2 regions of the Mesorhizobium sp. NBSH29 genome follow, and region 2 is predicted to be linked to the other one. Evidence: riboswitches for the same ligand, from Rfam matches in the RefSeq annotation. Region 2 holds a riboswitch; the other holds the start of a gene.
The links. Region 2 has a riboswitch for S-adenosylmethionine ahead of metX (homoserine O-acetyltransferase MetX). Riboswitches for the same ligand answer to the same signal wherever they lie in the genome.

Region 1 (4,012 bases), 1.2 Mb from region 2:
CCTGGATCTTGGCGTAGGTGCCGTCGGCGACGATGGCCTTGAGCGCGGCGTTGAGCTTTTCGCGCAGGTCATCCTCGCCCAGGCGAACAGCTATGCCAGCTTCGGTCTCCGTGCCTGTCACATCGCCAATCATCTTGCAGCAATCCTTGCCTTCGCCCTTCAGCCAGTCGGTGAGGACGAACTTGTCGGAAATAACGGCATCGAGACGGCCATTGATCAGGTCGGCGACTGCTTCCTCCTGGGTCGGATAGGACTTCACGTCAGCGCCTGCCTTGGCATATTCATCGTCGGCATACATGCTCTGCGTAGTGCCGGCCTGCGCGCCCACTGACTTTCCAGCCATCGCAGCAGGGTCTGTTGCGGTCATGCCGCTGTCTTTCAATGCCACGACCGCAAGTGGAGTGGTATAATATTTGTCGGTGAAGGCGACCTGCTTCTTGCGTTCCTCGGTGATCGACATCGAGGCGATGATGGCATCAAATTTCTTGGCCTGAAGAGCGGGGATGATGCCGTCCCAATCCTGAGCGACGAGTTCGCAATCCGCTTTCATCTGGGCACAAAGAGCGTTGGCGATGTCGACGTCGAAACCTTCGAGGGTGCCGTTTGACGACAAGGTGTTGAAGGGCGGATAGGCACCCTCAGTACCGATCTTCAGCTTCATCGTGTCTTCGGCGGAGCCTGACGCGACAGACAGGAAAAGAGCGGCGGCAGTGAGCAGACCGGTGGAAATACGCATGGGATACCTCTTCAAAAAATGGAATGACAAGCCAAGCATGGCGTGCTGTCGCGCGCAAGGGACCGAGAGTTGGCTCAGGCTGGCCGGAAATGCTTGGAGAGTTTCAGCCCCTGTGCCTGATAGTTCGATTTGAGATCCGAACCGTAGAGTGCAGTTGGCCGGGCGAGCATGTGCTCGTAGACCAATCGTCCGACAATCTGGCCATGCTCCAGAATAAATGGAACCTCATGGCTGCGCACCTCCAGAACCGCGCGGCTGCCGGTGCCGCCGGCTGCCGAGTGGCCGAAGCCTGGGTCGAAGAAACCAGCATAGTGAACGCGGAATTCTCCGACCAGCGGATCAAACGGGGTCATCTCTGCCGCGTGGAGCGGGGGCACATGCACAGCCTCGCGCGACACCAGAATATAGAATTCATCCGGGTCCAGCACTAAATCCCCGACGCCATTGTTATAAAGCGGATCCCAGAAATCGAGCACATCATGGGCGGCACGTTTGTCGACGTCCACCAGCCCGGTATGGTGCTTGCCACGATAACCAATCAGGCTGCCTTTTTCACCGCCCAGATCGATGGACAGCGCGATGCCGCCGCCTGAAATGTTGTGGGGGGCGGTCGCCACCAGCGTTTCGGTCTGGTGCAGATGCTCCAGTTCGGCTTCTGTCAGAACCGCATTGCCTTTGCGGAACCGGATTTGCGACAGGCGCGAGCCGGTACGCACAACGATGGGAAAGGTGCGTGGCGATATTTCAAGATAGAGTGGACCTTTATAGCCGGCCGGCACCTTGTCGAACTCATGGCCGCGGTCGGTCATGACGCGGGTGAAGATGTCGAGACGACCGGTCGAGCTTTTGGGATTGGCGGAGGCTGAAATGCCGGCTGGCAGATTGAGCGCTTCGAGCAGCGGAACAATGTAGACGCAGCCCGTTTCCAGTACCGCCCCATCTGTCAGGTCGAATTCGTGCAGTTTTAGGCGGTCGAGCTTGTCGGTCACTTTCTTCTCGGGGCCGGGCAAAAAACTTGCCCGCACGCGCCATGCCTTGTGGCCGAGACGCAAGTCGAGGCTGGCTGGCTGTATCTGATCGGGATCAAGCGCGCGCTCGGCCTTCATGGCACCGGCGCTGAACAACGCTGCGATCTCGTGGTCGGGAAGAATACCGGTCTGGCCCACACTTTACTCCAAATTGGTGGTCGAGGTTTAACGCGACACAACATTGACGCAAGCGGGGGACGGGTCTAAAGGAGCATTTATCCCGTGGTGATTTGGCCGGTCGGCTTGCAGCCACGTTAAACAAGTCGCTAAAGGACCGTTGGGCCGCTAGGCCATATGGACCGGTTTGCGACTTTCGCGGCCGGTTTTTTTGTGTCTGGATGATTGTGATGACTTCGACAAAGCGCCCTTTGAAGCCTCAAACCCAGCTGGTCCATGCCGGCACCCTGCGATCCGGCTTTGGCGAAACATCCGAGGCGATGTTTTTGACGCAAGGGTATGTCTACGCCTCAGCCGAGGCCGCCGAGGCGCGCTTCAAGGGCGAGGAACCGGGTTTCATCTATTCACGCTACGCCAACCCGACAGTCGACATGTTTGAAAAGCGCATGTGTGCGCTGGAGGGCGCTGAAGATGCGCGGGCCACCGCGTCGGGCATGGCGGCGGTGACGGCTGCTATTCTGTGCAGCCTGAATGCCGGCGACCATATCGTCGCGGCGCGCGCGCTGTTTGGCTCTTGCCGTTGGGTGGTGGAGACGCTGGCCCCGCGCTACGGCATCGAGACGACGCTTGTCGATGGCACCGAACTTGCAAACTGGGAACAGGCCGTTCGCCCCAACACCAAGATTTTTTTCCTCGAAAGCCCGACTAACCCGACGCTTGAAGTGATCGACATCGCTGCGGTGGCCAAGATCGCCCATGCGGCAGGTGCGCGGCTTATCGTCGACAACGTGTTTGCCACGCCACTGCAGCAAAAGCCGATGGAGCTTGGCGCCGATATCGTTGTGTATTCGGCGACCAAGCACATTGATGGACAGGGCCGCTGTCTTGGTGGTGTTATCCTATCCGACAAGGAATGGATCGACGAACATTTGCACGACTATTTTCGTCATACCGGACCGAGCCTGTCGCCGTTCAATGCCTGGACGTTGCTGAAAGGGCTGGAGACGCTGCCGGTGCGGGTGCGCCAGCAGACCGAGAGTGCAGCGCGCATTGCGGATTACCTTGCCGATCATCCAAAGATCGGACGCGTCATCTATCCCGGACGGGCCGACCACCCCCAGGCCGACATCATCAAACGGCAGATGAGCGGTGGCTCGACCTTGATCTGTTTTGATCTCAAAGCAGGAAAGAATGCCGCGTTCGCATTTGAAAACGCGCTGGATATCGTCCTGATTTCGAACAATCTGGGTGACTCAAAAACCCTCATCACCCATCCAGCGACGACCACCCACAAGAACCTGACTGATGAAGCGCGCGATGAACTGGGGATTGATCCCGGTACGTTGCGACTGTCGGTGGGACTTGAGGATATCGACGATCTGCTTGCCGATATCGACGCTGCACTGGCGACGGTCAGCTAAGGGTACGCGCCGCCAGAACAACGCGGGAAAGGGCTGTGTAGAAGCAGATCCCCGCAAAAATATATGCGATTGGGCCGAAATAGGCTGGAAACAGACAGAAAAGAACGAAGGTTGCGATCGTTTCGGACGCTTCGGCAAGCCCGGTGGTGAAGAAGAGTGATTTTTCGCCCCGCGCCTGTGTTGTCAGGTTCCGCTTCTCGGCCATGATGGCATAGGCGAGGAAGCTCGCACCGTTCACGTAGAACGACAGGACAAGGACTGCACCCGCAACGGCATTGGCCGCCGGGTTAGCTATCACGAAGCCTAATGGGATGGCGCCGTAGAAGGCGAAGTCGAGAACGATATCCAAATAGCCGCCGAGATCGGTGCGCTGCGTCGCCTTGGCCACCGCACCGTCGAGACCATCGCCAAGGCGGCTGATAAGGAGAAGTGCCAGTCCGAGCCAGAAATGGCCAAGAGCAATAGCCAGCGCCGCCGCCATGCCGAGAGCGAAGGCGAACAAGGTCACCGTATTGGCCGAAACGCCGGCGTCGGCCAACGCGCGGCCGATGCGGTTCAACGAAGGTTCGATGCGCTTCCGCGCCCAGCCATCCAGCATGAAGTACCTCTTCGCTGCCGCTCATAACTGCCTGCCGTGTCACGCGGAAGTCACAATCGCGCGTGAACTATGCAAGACAGTTGACGATTGCGCGTCTTGAGGCGGAACATCA
Region 2 (4,012 bases):
GGGTAATCAAGTCGGCGATGACAGCAAGGTCGACGCGCTGGGCTGCATTGGTGCTCATGGCGTTTCCTCCAGCCCGCGGGCCCTGGCCGCCGAGTGGATGAAACCGCGAATGGCGGAAAACAATTCGGGTTCGTCCAGCAGAAAGGCATCATGGCCGCGGTCGGTGTCGATTTCGACAAAGGAGACCGAAGCGCCAGCAGCGTTGAGCGCATGGACGATCTGGCGGCTTTCGGATGTCGGAAACAGCCAGTCGCTGGTGAAGGAGACCACGCAGAAGCGGGTGGAGGTGCCCGCAAACGCATCAGCCAGACGTCCGCCATGGTCGGCGGCAAGGTCGAAATAGTCCATCGCCCGGGTCATGTAGAGGTAGGAATTCGCGTCGAAGCGGTCGACAAACGTCATGCCTTGGTGGCGCAGATAGCTCTCGATCTGGAAATCGGCGTCGAAGCCGAAGGTCAGCACCTCGCGGTCCTGCAGGTTTCGACCGAATTTACGGTGCAGCGCGCTTTCGGACAGATAGGTGATGTGGGCCGCCATGCGGGCGACGGCGAGGCCCTTTTCCGGGCGCTTGCCGGCCTCAATATATTTGCCGCCGCACCATTCCGGGTCGGCCATCACCGCCTGCCTGCCAACTTCGTGAAAGGCAATGTTTTGCGAGGAATGGCGCGCGCCGGTAGCGATCGGCAGCGCGCAGAATACACGCTCGGGGAAACTTGCCGCCCATTCCAGAACCTGCATGCCGCCCATCGAGCCACCGACCACAGCAAACAGGCGATCGATGCCAAAATGGTCGACCAGCATGGCCTGAGCCCGAACCATGTCTCTGATGGTAATAATCGGCAGGTCCAGCCCATAGGGCTTGTTCGTTTCGGGATTGATCGAGGCTGGGCCAGTGGAGCCGAGACAACCGCCGATCACATTTGAGCAGATGATGAAATAACGATCCGTATCGATGATCAATCCGGGGCCAATCAGCACGTCCCACCAGCCTGGCTTTCCAGTCACCGGGTTCGGGCTTGCTACATGCTGGTCGCCGGTTAGAGCATGGCAGACCAGAATGGCGTTGGACCGTTCAGCGTTCAGCGTTCCATAAGTCTTATAGGCGATCTGGAAGGGCGAGAGCAGGGCGCCGGCGTCAAGCTGCAGTGGCTGCTCTGCGCCAAAGCGCACGATCTCGCTCGACGGATCGTTGGCCTCGTCTTTTCTGGCTTTCTTCGTGGCGCGCGCTGCGGCCATGGGCGTTTGTCCTTGCGGGGCTGCTATCAGGGCAACAAAAAACCGGCGTTGCATCTCACAAGCCGGTTACACCATTGCAACGGCCCTTTAGCGAGTTGTTTAACGTGGCTGCAAGCCGACCGGCCAAATCACCACGGGAGTCAGCATGATGTTTAGGCGGCGCAGACCTTTGCGTCAATCTCAAAGCTTTGCTAGAGCAGGCGGCCCTTACGGGGTCGAATGCCCGCACTTGATGAAAAGCTGAGCTATGCCTGATCCCCTGTTTCACAAAATCGCGCTGATCGGCATAGGCCTCATAGGCTCGTCGCTCGCCCGTGTCATCAGGCGCGAGGGACTTGCCGGTGAGATCATCGTTTCGACCCGTAGCGCCGAGACGCTTGCGCGGGCCGAGGAGCTGGGACTTGGCGACCGTTATTTTTCGCGTGCTGATGAGGCTGTGCGCGACGCTGATCTGGTGATTGTTTCGGTTCCCGTCGGCTCATCGGGGTCCGTGGCGCAAGAAATTGCACCGGCCCTGAAAAAAGGTTGCATCGTCACCGATGTCGGCTCCACCAAGCGTTCGGTCATCGCACAGATGCAGCCGGCGCTGCCCGATCATGTCCATTTTATCCCTGGCCATCCGCTCGCAGGCACCGAGCGGTCTGGACCAGATGCCGGGTTCGCGGAGCTGTTTGAAAACCGCTGGTGCATCTTCACGCCGCTGCCAGGCACCGATGCTGGCGCGCTGGAAAAGCTCTCCGAGTTCTGGCGGCGTTGCGGCTCCAATATCGAGATAATGGACGCCGACCACCACGACATGGTGCTGGCCATCGTCTCGCATCTGCCGCACATTATCGCCTACAATATTGTCGGCACAGCCGATGATCTCGAGGCTGTGACAAAATCCGAAGTGATCAAGTATTCCGCGTCGGGCTTTCGCGACTTCACGCGCCTGGCGGCCTCCGATCCCACCATGTGGCGCGACGTGTGCCTGCACAACAAGGATGCGATCCTCGAAATGCTGGCGCGGTTTTCCGAGGATCTCGCTTCGTTGCAGCGCGCGATCCGCTGGGAGGATGGTGACAAGCTGTTCGAGATGTTCAGCCGCACGCGGGCCGTGCGGCGCTCGATCATCGAGGCCGGTCAGGAAATCGATGTTCCCGATTTTGGCCGCCAGGTGGTGGAACACCCGGCCGGCGGCAAGTCATAGGAGCGGCGGGATTGCGCCAAGCGGGATAAAGCCCAGTACGGCGCGACCCTTGACGATCTTGAGCGGCAGTTCCGGCGCGCCACCCAGAAAAGCCAGCCCAGCGATGCCCGAATTGATTTGGCTTGCAAATTCGGGGGCCGCAACAGCCAACGCATTGGCAAAGCCCTTAGGGTTGCGCATGGCAATCTTCAGGTCTGCGTCGAGCAGGCCATCTTCGGCCACTGTAAATGTTCCTGAGACGCTAATCCCCGTATCAGCGTCAAGCGAGATGCCAAGGTCGCGCACAGTGCCTGACTGGCCGCGCAGGCTTTTTTGACGGGCCTGAACAAGCGCAACGCCATTGGCGAGTGTGCCGTCAAACGTGCCGGCAAGCACAGGCAGCGTGCGGCCGCCTACGGTGTCGGCATCGATCTGCAACTCCGAAAAGCTGCCGGCGACATCGACATCGGCGCCGCTCGGCCGCAGATGAGCCTCAGCCTTGCCTGCACTGAACAGCATCACGGGGTCGCCATCATCAGGGTCTGTCTGCGCCGACAGGCCGCTGGCCTCGAGCGAGATGCGTTGCGGCAGCGGCCTTGCAATGCGCGCACTGCCGCGCAGATTGTCCCAGTCGAGCCAGATCTGGGTTTTGCCGGGAATACGGGTGCGTAGCGGGCCGTTCACCTCGGCGACGATTTTCAGCGGGTCGTAGACCTGGGCTGCGGTGCGCAGGCCGCCCAGTGTGGCGAACAGATCATTCTCGCCGGCGCCGTGATAGGCGATCGTGTCGCAATAGACGCCAAGCCGAAAGGGGTAACCGCGCACAGTCATGTTTCCGCATTCTGCGGTCACGCCGTCATGGTTCAGCGCCGCCACCACGGCCTTGGTGCGTTCGGTCAGCTTGCCGGCAAGGTAGTACCATCCGGCGCTATAGCCTGCGATCAACAGCAGGATGAACGCCGCAAGGTACATGAAGCGGCGGCTGGTGGAGGGGGCGGCTTTCGTGTCAGCGGGCGTCATGCTTAGCTTTCGTTTCGGCTTGCTTCGAAAAAGAATTTCCGAAACCTTGCCGTTTTGGGGCGCGAGGGATTCGCGGTTGCAGTTCCACTCATGCGATCAGGCTTGGCGATATGGGCGATTTTTGGGTGTTTGGCTATGGTTCGCTGATTTGGCGACCGGGTTTTGCCCACGTCGAGACCAAGCGGGCGCATTTGCGCGGCTATCGGCGCGCGCTGTGCGTGATCTCGCATGTTCATCGCGGTACCGAGAAACGGCCGGGATTGGTCATGGGGCTTGATCGTGGCGGCTCGTGCGTCGGGCTTGCCTTTCGCGTGCCAGGTGATCTGCGCGGCGAGGTGCTGGATTATCTCAGGGCGCGTGAACTGGTCACCCATGTCTATCTGGAGCGTCATCTGCCGGTGCGCCTTGATGACGGGCAGGTAGTGGAAGCCTTGTGTTACACGGTCGATCGGACGCATCCGCAATATGCCGGCAGGCTTCAGGAGGGGGAGGCTGCGGCGATCATCTCGGGCGCGGTCGGTCAATCGGGGGGCAATGAGGAATATGTCGCCAACACGGTGGCGCATCTCAGGGCGCTCGGCATCCGCG

Region 1: it holds a riboswitch for S-adenosylmethionine, as region 2 does, so the genes downstream of both, GA830_RS08300 (O-succinylhomoserine sulfhydrylase) here and metX (homoserine O-acetyltransferase MetX) in region 2, are expected to answer to the same signal.

Annotation. Positions count from the first base shown of each region.
Region 1 is NZ_CP045492.1:1,674,316-1,678,327, reverse strand. Features, by position in the region: gene GA830_RS08310 (ABC transporter substrate-binding protein) at 1-736, opposite strand, end outside; gene GA830_RS08305 (2'-deoxycytidine 5'-triphosphate deaminase) at 811-1,902, opposite strand; SAM riboswitch at 1,977-2,054, shown strand; gene GA830_RS08300 (O-succinylhomoserine sulfhydrylase) at 2,112-3,302, shown strand; gene GA830_RS08295 (CDP-alcohol phosphatidyltransferase family protein) at 3,295-3,900, opposite strand.
Region 2 is NZ_CP045492.1:458,355-462,366, reverse strand. Features, by position in the region: gene metW (methionine biosynthesis protein MetW) at 1-58, opposite strand, end outside; gene metX (homoserine O-acetyltransferase MetX) at 55-1,236, opposite strand; SAM riboswitch at 1,304-1,381, opposite strand; gene GA830_RS02200 (prephenate/arogenate dehydrogenase family protein) at 1,484-2,425, shown strand; gene GA830_RS02195 (DUF2125 domain-containing protein) at 2,420-3,424, opposite strand; gene GA830_RS02190 (gamma-glutamylcyclotransferase) at 3,535-4,012, shown strand, end outside.